DNA from 3 places in the Pedobacter sp. CFBP9032 genome. Region 3 is predicted to be linked to each of the others. Evidence: riboswitches for the same ligand, from Rfam matches in the RefSeq annotation. Region 3 holds a riboswitch; each other region holds the start of a gene.
The links. Region 3 has a riboswitch for S-adenosylmethionine ahead of metH (methionine synthase). Riboswitches for the same ligand answer to the same signal wherever they lie in the genome.
Positions count from the first base shown of each region.

Region 1: linked by a shared signal. The riboswitch ahead of SOM16_RS07980 (O-acetylhomoserine aminocarboxypropyltransferase/cysteine synthase) and the one ahead of metH (methionine synthase) in region 3 are both predicted to bind S-adenosylmethionine.
Region 2: linked by a shared signal. The riboswitch ahead of SOM16_RS01325 (SusC/RagA family TonB-linked outer membrane protein) and the one ahead of metH (methionine synthase) in region 3 are both predicted to bind S-adenosylmethionine.

Region 1 covers NZ_JAXCWE010000003.1:332,503-336,797, reverse strand. Annotated here, with positions in the region: gene SOM16_RS07985 (homoserine O-acetyltransferase family protein) at 1-738, opposite strand, end outside; gene SOM16_RS07980 (O-acetylhomoserine aminocarboxypropyltransferase/cysteine synthase) at 783-2,102, opposite strand; SAM riboswitch class I at 2,388-2,498, opposite strand; gene SOM16_RS07975 (hypothetical protein) at 2,712-3,719, shown strand.
Region 2 covers NZ_JAXCWE010000001.1:301,948-306,242, forward strand. Annotated here, with positions in the region: gene SOM16_RS01325 (SusC/RagA family TonB-linked outer membrane protein) at 1-2,203, opposite strand, end outside; SAM riboswitch class I at 2,558-2,663, opposite strand; gene SOM16_RS01330 (TlpA disulfide reductase family protein) at 2,798-4,057, shown strand.
Region 3 covers NZ_JAXCWE010000006.1:187,959-192,253, reverse strand. Annotated here, with positions in the region: gene SOM16_RS13355 (hypothetical protein) at 1-429, shown strand, start outside; gene SOM16_RS13350 (Bax inhibitor-1/YccA family protein) at 468-1,205, shown strand; SAM riboswitch class I at 1,361-1,464, shown strand; gene metH (methionine synthase) at 1,633-4,295, shown strand, end outside.

The sequences.
Region 1 (4,295 bases), on a different contig from region 3:
CTGATAGGATGAGGCCCTAAAATGATCTGTCTTATCATTTACACTTTCCACCTGTGTATTGCCATAAGCATTGTAGGTTCTATAACTCAAAAGTGCAATGCTTCTTGCAGTTTTTAAACCTTTACTTCCGCCGTTAGGCTGATTGGCAAAAAAAGTTCTATCTGTAGCAATTGCCAAACGTTGACTTTCGTTAAAGGCTATTCCCCAGGGAGAATGTACCGCATTTGTAGCTACGAGAATTAAATTCTCAATACGTGATGGTTCAATAATTCCCCATTCTACTGCTTGCTGACCGCCTAAAGAACCGCCAATTAGCAATTTAATAGATTCAATTCCTAAGTGATTGGCCAGCAACTGGTGTGCAGATACAAAATCGCGAATGGTAAACTGGGGAAAAGACAGGTAATACGATAAACCAGTCGTCGGGTTTGTACTTAACGGATTTGTGGTGCCATAATTAGAACCTAAAACATTTGCACATACGATATAATGATCTTCCGGATTAAACAAGGCATTCGGCCCAAATAAACCTTCCCACCATTCAAAAACATCTGCATTAGCGGTTAGGGCATGGCATACCCAAATCACATTACTTTTGCTGGCATTAAGCTTTCCATAGGTTTGATAAGCAACCTGAAGATTTTGAATCTTTTTTCCGCTTTCTAATTTGAATGATTTATGATGATGATAGGTTGCCGCGAAATGCGCTGAATTGCTATTGTCTATACTGTTTTGCATGTTGTAATGTACTGTCGTTAAAAAAAGCTTAAATTCTTTGCCACTTATGCATGGATATTCTCTGCGTTTATGGCAGCGAAAGCTTGCTCAAAATCAGCTTTAATATCATCAATATGTTCAATGCCAACTGAAACTCTTACGGCATTTGGTTTTACTCCTGCAGCTAATTGCGCCTCACCACTTAACTGCTGATGCGTAGTGGCTGAAGGCTGAATAATCAGCGTCTTCGCATCACCAACATTAGCCAGGTGAGAAACCAATTTTAAGCTATCAATGAGCTGACTTGCATTTTCTTTAGTTCCGTTTAGTTCAAAAGACAATACACCACCAAAACCATTACTTAAGTACTTTTTTGCCAGATTGTGATAAGGGCTGCTGGCTAAACCAGGATAATGAACTTCCTTTACCAATGAATGATTTTCCAGCCACGTGGCCAGCTCCAAAGCATTATCTACATGGCGTTGCACGCGAAGCGATAAGGTTTCTAATCCTTGCAATAGAAGAAATGAATTGAAAGGGGAAAGTGCCGGCCCTAAATCTCTCAAGCCTTCTACACGGGCACGGATGATGAATTGAATATTTCCGAAAGGCCCGCCAATACCGAATACATCATTAAAAACCAATCCGTGATAGCCTTCAGAGGGTTCTGTAAATTGCGTGAATTTGCCATTTCCCCAGTTGTAACTTCCACCATCTACGATAACGCCACCGATACTGGTACCATGGCCTCCAATCCATTTAGTTGCAGATTCTACTACGATGTTCGCACCATGCTCTAGTGGTTTAAATAAATACCCACCAGCACCAAAGGTATTATCAACAATAAAGGGGATATCATATTTCTTCGCAATAGCAGCAATCTTTTCGAAATCAGGAACGCTAAAAGAAGGGTTTCCTATAGTTTCTAAATAGATTGCTTTGGTATTTTCTTTAATGCTTTGTTCAAATTCTTCAGGAACATCCGGATTAACAAAATCAACCTGAATGCCTAGGCGTTTAAAAGCAACCTTAAACTGGTTGTAGGTTCCGCCATAAACATGCGAGGATGAAACAATGTGATCACCTGCTTCCAAAATATTATGAAGCGCTATAAATTGCGCCGCCTGCCCGGACGCAACTGCCAATGCAGCAACACCGCCTTCTAACGCTGCAATCCTTTTTTCAAATACATCTGTGGTCGGGTTCATCAGGCGGGTGTAGATGTTGCCGAATTCTTTCAATGCAAAAAGGTTCGCACCATGTTCTGCATTTTTAAAACCATAAGAAGTGGTTTGATAGATTGGAACTGCACGTGAACCAGTTGTAGGGTCTATTTCCTGACCGGCATGCAACTGAAGGGTTTCAAATTTATAGGAAGCTGACATAATTTAAAATTGAATGAGTAGTTAACTGTTAATGAATAAATTGAACTTAGATTTTCAAGCTTTAGAAAGAAGAAATTCCAGGCTAGGGGCGTATCCTGAATAACCAGGACCTTCCAGTTTGAAAATAAACAAATGAGGAAGTTTTTTAAATTACTATATGCAACAGCACATACAAGTAATTACCTGCATATCGCAACAAATAAACGGAATAGAAGAGATATCTATTTGCTTGAGTTGAAGACTCGTTTCGCCCTGCGATTGAAGATTTATTGTATTCATCTTTTTAATTTATATCACCAAACAACACCATGTTAGTTGGTCAGGATTTGGCACCTTCTCTTTCTGAGGGTTGCCAGTGGGTCATAGAGCCAGTCTCTCGCCACTTCTTTATAAATCAATCCGATTAGATTGACTTTTATTAAGCTTGTCGCCAAATAATATTTCAAATGTGAGAATTTATTTTCAATTCACAAAATAAAATTTCGAAATATTGATAAATTAATGTTTTTGAAGCTGAAAATTCATGATTAAATAGTCCTTGAAATAATTAATAAGAAATTAACAGTTAATATTTTAAGTTTGTACAACCTATTTAAATTTTGATTATTAATGAAAAACGCTAAAATCATCTGTTTTGCACTGTCTATATTTTTTGCCAGCATCAATAATACCCATGCGCAGTTTGGTGGACTTAAAGACAAACTTTTAAAAGTTGGTACAGCTCAGGGTGCAAAGGCACTTGGCGTCGATAAATTTTTAAAACAGCCTGGTGCAATTACCACAAGCTTTGAAGATGTGAATCGTGAGGGGGAAATGATGCCTGATTTTAAAGCTACCTTAAAAGCACAACCATTATATTTATTACCGAAAAATCCGGAGGGTGGCTATTTACTTTGTGAAGGACTTTACGAAATGACCAATAAAAGTTATTGCCTGATGGCGGGAACTTTTGCACCTGCTAAAGGTGATGGCTACATGTTTGCGCCAGTATTAGGTTCAAAAGAAGAAGTTGTGATTGCCATAATCAAAAGTGCAGAAAAACATTCGGAGGTAGAACAGCATGATATCCAGGCATTGCTATGGACCATTATTGCGCGTACCAGGTTTGCTAATTATAACGGACAGGTGAAAGTTACTGCCATGAAATTACTAAGTCCACAACAGATAACCATGCTGGAAGGCGGTGCTCTAGGGGTGCTTCCATTTGATGTGATGCAAAAAGCTAAAGATCAGTTACCTTCTGGCATAAGGGCAGTTTTTGAAGCTGAAAATAATATCAGACAATTGGTTTCCTCGGGTAATTACACATACGCAGATATGGAAAAGTATGCTATAGTTGCTGGGATGGCACCGCCAAGAGCAGATGTGCCAAGCGGTATCTGGACGAAACACCCTGATGGATATTATTTACGCTATTTTCCTTCAGGTTACTCTGTTACTAAGGTACAGGTATATGTGCCGAAAGAATTAGTCGTTTCAGGAACGAAATTAGTTTATGATGCCGCAGGAGATATTGCTTGTCCCGCTAATACGGGTTCACAAAGGTTGGCACAAACTAATGAACCATTAAATCCTAATTACTCGGTGAAATTAGTCACCGTTTGCAATCCGAAATAGTAAAATGTAAGCATTATAGTAATAAGATTTGTCACTTTGTACATTGGCAAACATTATTAAAGGCATTATTATGAACGTTGTCCAGAGGAAGAAGGGACTTGTTTTATCAAGAAAAAGGTAGAAAGAAGCCTTCGGCGGCTAGCCGTGGCAAGACTGCGTAGCGGGAAAAGTTTCGGTAGATGCTGGCATCAGCCGATAGATGAATGCTACAAAAAAATTTCTTTTACGCTTCGGGTTTAAAAGGATTCTGTTTTTTCCTGACCGGACGGGCCTTTTTTCTTTTGACAGCAAAAGAAACAAAACTGCCGGCTCGCAATTTTTCTGTTAAAGTTAGTGAGTAGGCTTGGTCAGTGCCATCCCAAAAAATTGACCATGCCGGTCTAAGAGCAGAACGAAGAAACGGTGGTTTGGCCTTATTGGGTAGTGATAGCGATGGCCATTATTATTATAAATCTAAGTACACATCCTAATTCTCATCGTGCTATGGCCCCCCTGCTATCCGGCCTAGGAAATGATGGAAGGAGAAGCCGTTGAAATTTTTACACCTCCGTTCAAATCTCCCCACAACCCAAGGTA
Region 2 (4,295 bases), on a different contig from region 3:
CAACACTCAGAATCTGATCGTAACTATTGGTATTGTAAACACTTAAATCAAAACGCAATCGCTTGTTAAACAATACGGCCTCTGCACCTAACTCTGATGAGGTAGTGGTTTCTGGTTTTAAATTTGGATTTAAATCTGTAGCAGATGGTGTAAGCTGAGGACTAGATCCAAATGGTGCGCCAGAAGTATAGGTGTTCAGCAAACGATATGGATCTGCATCTTTACCCACTTTAGACCAACCTCCGCGAATTTTCGCATAATCCAATACTTCACTTTTAATGTCAAATGCTTCTGTAAGCACCAAACTTCCATTAAATGAGGGATAGAAATATGACCGGTTTGCCGCTGGTAAGGTAGATGACCAATCATTACGCGCCGTGATGTTGGCGAACAAATAATTTCTAAAGCCAATTTGCGCAGATGCGTAACCACTATAAGATTTTAACTCGCTGTAATTATTCGAAGAAGTTAAAGGATCTCTTGAATTACTTAGCGTGTATAAACCAGCAACAGCAAGGCGTGGGGCACTCTGATCATTCTGCTCAATATATCTGGACCGAATGTTCCCTCCTAATAAAGCTTCTAAACTGAAGTCATCATTTAGCTGCTTGTTATAGCTTAAAGTCGCATCGGTATTGTTTTCATTTACGGTGAAAGCACTTTCAGTATAAGAGCCAAATGGTGTCCCATTTGTGCCATAGGCGATTTTAATCTTCCGGCGATCATTATAATAATCTGTTCCAGAACGGAAATTGAAGTTCAGGCCATCAATAATTTTATAGTTTAAGCCCACACTTCCGATAATCCTGTTTCTGTTTTGAGCCACTGTATTTTCATAAGCTACCCAATATGGATTGCTGTAATAGCTATTATTCCAATTAAAAGTATTTCCATTTTCATCCAAATAATCTTTCAGCCTGTTAATATCTACCTGTCTACCGAACCAGGCAAACTGTAACATGGTACTGGTTGACCTTGAACCACCAGTTCCCGGTAGGTTATCAGAAGCCAGTTTGCTATAATTTGCATTTGCAGTGATGGTTAATTTCGGTGTTAACCGCAACGTGGTATTTAAAGCAAAAGAGTTTTTACCCTGACCAGAGTTGGGCACAATGCCTACTTGTTTCAGGTTATTGTAGGATAAGCGGTAATCAAATTTATCGCTGGCATCTTCGATAGATAAACCGTTAGCCAAAGAATAACCTGTTTCAAAGAAATCTCTCACATTATCGGGATTTGCAACAAACGGAACGGCTACGCCTTTAGAAAAGAATTGAGGAATTAAACGCCCATCCATTCTAGGACCCCAACTTTCATCAACGCCGTCATTTATCCCGGCACCTTTTCCATCTACATAGCTGAATTTACCTTCAGAACCTTGTCCGAATACATCTTGGTATTTCGGTAAGGTTAACAAACTTTCAATTACAGCATTGGAGTTGAAAGAAATCCCTAAGCCCTTTTTAGATTTACCAGTTTTGGTTTTGATAATGATTACCCCCGCAGCAGCTCTCGAGCCATATAAAGCCGCAGCATTCGGACCTTTCAATACACTGATTGATTCAATATCATTAGGATTAATATCAGATATGGCATTGGCATAATCTCTCGCACCGGCAGAGTTAAGTTGTGAGTTATCTACCGGAATTCCATCCACTACAAATAATGGCTGGTTATTCCCTGAAATAGAAGTTTCGCCACGAATAACTACGCGTGAAGATCCCATATCGCCCTGGCTATTCGTTACCCTAACCCCGGCCACTTTACCAGCAAGTGCGTTTACCAGGTTAGATTCCCGAGCTTCAGTTAAGCTTTCGCCTTTTAATTCCTGAACCGCGTAACCCAGAGATTTCTTCTGTCTGGAGATTCCCAAGGCTGTTACCACCACTTCATCCAGTGCATTCTCACCATCGCTCAGCGTTACCACCAGCGTTTTTGTTGCTTCGGCTACTTCTACTTCGCGGCTAGCAAAACCAATATAAGAGAAAACCAAGGTGCTTTTTCCTGCCACTGAAATGCTGAAAGCACCATTATTATCAGTAGTTACGGCTTGCTTTGTTCCCTTTACAAATACCGAAACTCCCGGCAACGTTTCACCTGTGGCGGCTTTTACCGTTCCGGAAATTGCAATAGTTTGTGCCTGAACGAAGTTGGAAAGCAAGAGCAAAAATAGTATTGCCTGAAGCTTTATTTTATTAAACATAATTAGGTGTGATTAATGGTCATTAAAAAATGTTGACTGTAAAAAATCACGGCAAAGCAATTCCAGTTCGCCATCAGGCGATTTTTTAGCAGACATAAATAATTATTTAATTAATTGAATAGATTTGGTATGTATTAGCCACTACAGCAATATATACCCTTGCACATTCGGAGGCTTAATAAGGTACCTGAATTTACTTTTTGAATTGACTGTTTTTTGTTAGTTTTTTCCATCAAATTTACTTTAACGCTAAATCAATACTCATCAGGATTGCGAAACTGGCTTATAAAAAAAGCACGCCCGTAAAATCAGGAGTGCTCTCATATATTATTACATAATAATTTGCATTCAACTGACTTAACTCACCCAAATTGCTTTGGGATGGAATTAGCACCATCGCTTTTTAAAGCTGGTTGCTAAGGTTTCGTAGGGCCATTCCCTCCACCTTTCTTGATAAGTATTTTAAAATAACTGCCGCAAAGATAATATAAAAATCATAATGACTACAAATTCTATAGATTTTATTGAAAATATTTTTTCTCCATTAATTTCATGCTTACCTTTGTGGCATTATCATTAGATCGAAAACACACTATGAATATAAAATCTTCTTTATTTCTGCTATTTGCATTTACGCTTTCGCAAACTTTACAAGCACAAACACACACAAAAAATTCTCCTGCAAAAAAATTAACGACTGCTTTTGTTCCAAATGGCAAATGGCGTGGTGCTTTTGAAATTAAACCTGGCGTAGAAGTTCCATTTAATTTTGAAATAACCAAAGGCACAGATCAACCGCATTTGGTTTTCCTAAATGCTGAAGAACGTTTTGAAGGTGGCATTGTAAAGCAGACATCAGATTCTATTTTAGTTTCTTTAGATCAGTTTGACAACGAACTGGCATTTAAAATTTCCGGCGATTCACTCGTTGGAACATTAAGAAAACAGGATAAATCCGGAACACCTTTGGCAGTAAGCGCAACGAGAGGAAAAGATTATCGATTCAAAGCTAATGGTAAAGCAGCTGCAGCAGATTTTTCTGGCAAATATGATGTAACGTTTAAATCTCCTGCCGGGAAAGAGGAAAATGCTGTCGGGCTTTTTAAACAACAGGGAAATAAAATCTCAGGAACATTTTTACGTGTTACCGGAGACTCCCGTTATCTGGAAGGAATTGTGGAAGGCAATGATTTTTATTTATCAAGTTTCATAGGCTCAGGCCCATCTTATTATAAAGGAAGTTTTGCTAAAGATGGCACACTTACCGGTGAGGTGGTAAGCGCAAGGGGAAATACCCCATTTATTGGCAAGCATAATGAAAATGCAACCTTGCCAGATGCCTATAAATTAACCTATCTGAAAGAGGGATACAAAACTCTCGACTTCTCTTTTCCGGATGTTGACGGAAAGAAAATCTCGCTGAGCGATGATAAATTTAAGAATAAGGTAGTGATATTAACCATCACTGGTACCTGGTGCCCAAACTGTGTGGATGAGGCTTCATTTATTGCTCCATGGTATAAAGAAAATCGGAATCGTGGTGTAGAAGTTATCGGAATCCATTACGAAAGACAACTGGATTCTGCCTATGTACGTAAAGCGCTAAGCAGGTTTAGAGAAAAATTTGATATTCAATATGATCAGGTCATCGCTGGTACGCCAGATAAAAAACTAGTGGCTGAGTCATTACCCGCTTTAAGTAATTTTCTTTCCTTCCCAACAACGATCATCATCAATAAAAAGGGTGAAGTAGCGCAAATCCATACCGGATACAGCGGCCCGGCAACCGGAAAGTACTATACTGATTTCGTGAAAGAGTTTAATACTGAAATTGATGCCTTGCTTAAGGAATAAGAATCAGCTGGATAAATTAATAAGGAACTTCCATACAAGGGCAGTATCGTCAATTTGGAAGCTGATCCCGAACTTGTAAGAACATGTGCTTATCGTGTTTCGACAAGCTTAACATGACAGCCGTAATAAATTATACTTTCGGTTGGTGGCTCACCAACCGAAATCTCACGGGTACTAAACCAACCTGCCATTTCTGGGGTAATATTGCAGCCTAAAAACAGGTTCAAAAATACTATGG
Region 3 (4,295 bases):
TGGGATGAGTTTGGTTCGAATACTTTATATATGAAAGTATTATATGCCGATTATGACCACAGTTATGCCATTATAGAATTTATTGGCGAGTGGAACGACGCCATTAATAATGATATTATGTTGCTTAAGCGCGATATTCTGGAGTTGATGATGGATGAAGGAATTAACAAGTTCATTTTAATTGGTGAAAATGTGCTGAATTTTCATTCCTCAGATGACAGTTATTATGAAGAGTGGTTTCAGGAAGTAGAAGATGGCTGGATTGTTGGGGTAAACTTTCAGGAACATGTAATCAGGGAATTTAAAGATAACAACATCGATTATTACATCAACTTTGGTGGTGCTTTCGATAACCTGCCCTGGCGTACCTTAAAACCACTACAGTTCTTTAAGAAAGTTGAAGAAATGCTGACAAAAAGACTGAATTAAAGTATTATTTTTAAAATCATTTAAATACACAAATAAAAATGGAACAACAAAATTATCAATATCAGGGCAATAGTGTTTTCGTACAGGAAAACTCAGTGTCTAAAAAATTCTTTGCCAGCGTATTCTTATGGATGTTCGTTGCGTTAATCGTTTCAAGCGTTTCTGCATTTGTATTAGCAAATTCTCCGGGAATCTTATCTTACTTAGTAGCTGAAAAAGGATTTACCATATTTGGATACATCGCCATTTTCGCGCCACTGGGTTTAGTAATGATCATGGGCGCCGCAATGCAAAGGTTATCATTTCCTGCATTAGTGGGCATATTTCTGTTATACTCTTTGCTTACTGGCGTTATGCTAGGCTTTATTCTCCTAATTTATACCTCGGCATCTATCGCCATATGCTTCGTTGCAGCTGCGATAATTTTTGCTGTTATGGCCATAATGGGATATACAACAGATGTGGATTTGAGTAAATTCGGACCGATTCTGATGGCTGGTGTAATTGGATTAGTGGTGGTAAGTTTGATTAACTTCTTTATCGGTAGCGATACTTTAAACTATATTTTAGGCTTTGTTGGCGTGGCTATTTTTACAGCGCTTACTGCTTACAAGGTTCAGGAAATTAAAAGAATTGGCGAAGGTTTGGATGAAAGCGGAAATGAAATTGCATTGGCCGACAGCAAAAAATTAGCAATAATGGGTGCTTTGTCGCTTTATATTACATTTATTAATTTATTTGTTTCGCTATTGCGTCTTTTTGGTAGCAGAAGATAATTTACTAAAAACCCTTAACCATTGCTTTTGTATGGTTTCAGGTTAATTGCAGAACATTATTTTAAAGGCTGTGCATATTTGCATGGCCTTTGTAATTTTATTTGGCAGCGAAGCGATAAATTTTGGAAATGATGTTGCTTTGTTGCATTTTTGTATGCTTATTAAGAAAGACGGAGGGATTAGACCCAACGAAGTCTTAGCAACCTGTGCCAACAAGGTGCTACATTCTAATCTCGGTTAGCCGGGAGAAAGATAAGTTAAGGAAGTACTATCCATGTGCCAACTTTTTTGAATAAGCTTTTTAAATATCAGGTATAAAGTGTCAAGTATCAGAAAGATAATTCATACTTTTTGCTTATATCTGAGGTTAGGTCGTTCATCAAGCATATCTTGATAGGTGATACTAACTAATTGCTACTAAACAACAATGAGCATAAGAGCAGAATTAGAAAAACGGATTTTAGTAATCGACGGTGCAATGGGCACTATGATTCAACGTTATACACTTACCGAAGAGGATTTTAGAGGAGAACGGTTCAAAGATCACCCATGTGACGTAAAAGGCAACAATGATTTGCTTAACATTACTCGTCCGGATATTATTAAAGCCATTCATCTCGAGTACCTGGCCGCTGGCGCAGATATCATTGAGACCAATACCTTTAGCACGCAAAGAATTTCTATGGCTGATTACCAGATGGAAGATCTTTCTTATGAACTCAGTTACGAAGGTGCGAAGGTAGCAAAAGAAGCTGCTGATGAATTTATGGCGGCTAATCCAGATCGTAAATGTTTCGTTGCCGGTGCGATTGGTCCAACGAATAGAACTCTTTCCATGTCTCCTAATGTAAATGATCCAGGTTACCGGGCGGTTTACTTTGATGAATTGGAAACTGCTTACTATGAACAGGTACGCGGTTTGGTAGATGGTGGATCTGACGTATTGCTGATTGAAACTATTTTTGATACCCTGAATGCAAAAGTGGCCATTGTTGCCATTAAAAAATATGAAGAAGTAATTGGGCGTAAACTGGAAATCATGATTTCCGGAACCATTACCGATGCTTCGGGTAGAACTTTATCAGGACAAACGGCAGAGGCTTTTTTAAACTCGGTAATGCATGCGAAGCCATTAAGTATTGGTTTTAATTGTGCGTTGGGTGCGAAAGAAATGCGTCCGCATATTGAGGAACTGGCTGCAAAAGCAGGATGTTATGTTTCGGCTTATCCAAATGCAGGTTTGCCAAATGAATTTGGAGCATATGATGAGCAGCCGCATGAAACCGCTCATTTGGTTGATGATTTTATTGCTTCTGGTTTCGTAAATATTGTAGGCGGTTGTTGTGGTACCACACCCGATCATATTGGCTGTATAGCCGCAAATGCGCGAAAAGCATCGCCAAGAAAAATTCCGGAAATACAACCGTTTATGCGTTTAAGTGGTCTTGAACCTGTAACCATTACACCAGAAAGCATTTTTGTAAACATTGGAGAGCGGACCAACATTACTGGTTCGCCTAAATTTTCAAAACTGATTTTGGGGGGTGATTATGAAGCTGCGCTTGCCGTAGCCTTGCAACAGGTGGAAGGTGGCGCACAGGTGATTGACGTGAACATGGATGAGGGAATGCTTGATTCTGAAGCCGCCATGACTAAGTTTCTAAACCTCATCGCTTCTGAACCAGACATTGCAAAGTTGCCCATCATGGTCGATTCCTCAAAATGGTCGGTTATTGAAAATGGCTTGAAATGTTTGCAGGGAAAAGGAATTGTGAATTCGATTTCCTTAAAAGAAGGAGAAGATAAATTTCGGGAAAGCGCCAGAAAGATTATGCAATATGGTGCTGCAGTAGTAGTGATGGCCTTTGATGAACAAGGTCAGGCTGATAACTACGAGCGGAGAAAAGAAATCTGTAAAAGAAGTTATGATATTTTGGTGCACGAAATTGGATTTCCGGCAGAGGATATCATTTTTGACCCTAATATTTTAACGGTAGCCACCGGATTGGAAGAGCATAATAATTATGCGGTTGATTTTATTAATGCCACCCGGTGGATTAAGGAAAACCTGCCACATGCAAAAGTAAGTGGCGGCGTTTCCAACATCTCTTTCTCATTTAGAGGGAACAATACTGTTCGGGAAGCGATGCACTCTGCCTTTCTTTACCATGCTATTCAGGCTGGTTTGGATATGGGGATTGTAAATGCCGGGATGCTGGAGGTTTATCAGGAAATTCCACCAGAACTTTTAGAAAGGGTAGAAGATGTACTTTTGAATAGACGGGATGATGCTACTGAGCGTTTAGTAGAGTATGCTGATACCGTAAAATCTAAGGGTAAAGAAATTGTAAAGGATGAAGAATGGAGAAAGGGATCTGTTGAGGAACGTTTATCTCACTCTTTAGTTAAAGGAATTGTAGAATATCTGGACGATGACGTGGAAGAAGCCCGTCAAAAATATGCCCGCCCAATCCAGGTAATTGAAGGACCTTTAATGGATGGGATGAATATTGTGGGTGATTTATTTGGCGCTGGGAAAATGTTCCTGCCCCAGGTGGTGAAATCGGCCAGAGTAATGAAAAAGGCTGTAGCTTACTTATTGCCATTTATAGAACAGGAGAAATTAGATAATCCCGATCAGAATCAGAGTTCATCAGCAGGAAGAGTGCTGATGGCTACCGTAAAAGGAGATGTACATGACATCGGTAAAAATATTGTAGGCGTAGTTTTAGCGTGTAATAACTTCGAAATTGTAGATATGGGCGTGATGGTTCCGGCGCAGGAAATCATTAAAAAAGCCAAAGAAATCAATGCAGATATTATTGGCTTAAGTGGATTAATCACACCGTCTCTTGATGAAATGGTTCACTTTGCCAAAGAAATGGAACGCGAGAATTTTACCATTCCATTAATTATAGGCGGCGCTACAACCTCAAGGATTCATGCGGCTGTTAAGGTGGCACCAAACTATTCTGGTCCTGCCATCCATGTATTAGATGCCTCCAGAAGCGTAACGGTTTGCAGCACTTTAATGAATCCGGAAACGAAGGATGAATATGTGGCTGGTATCAGAGCAGAATATGATAAAGC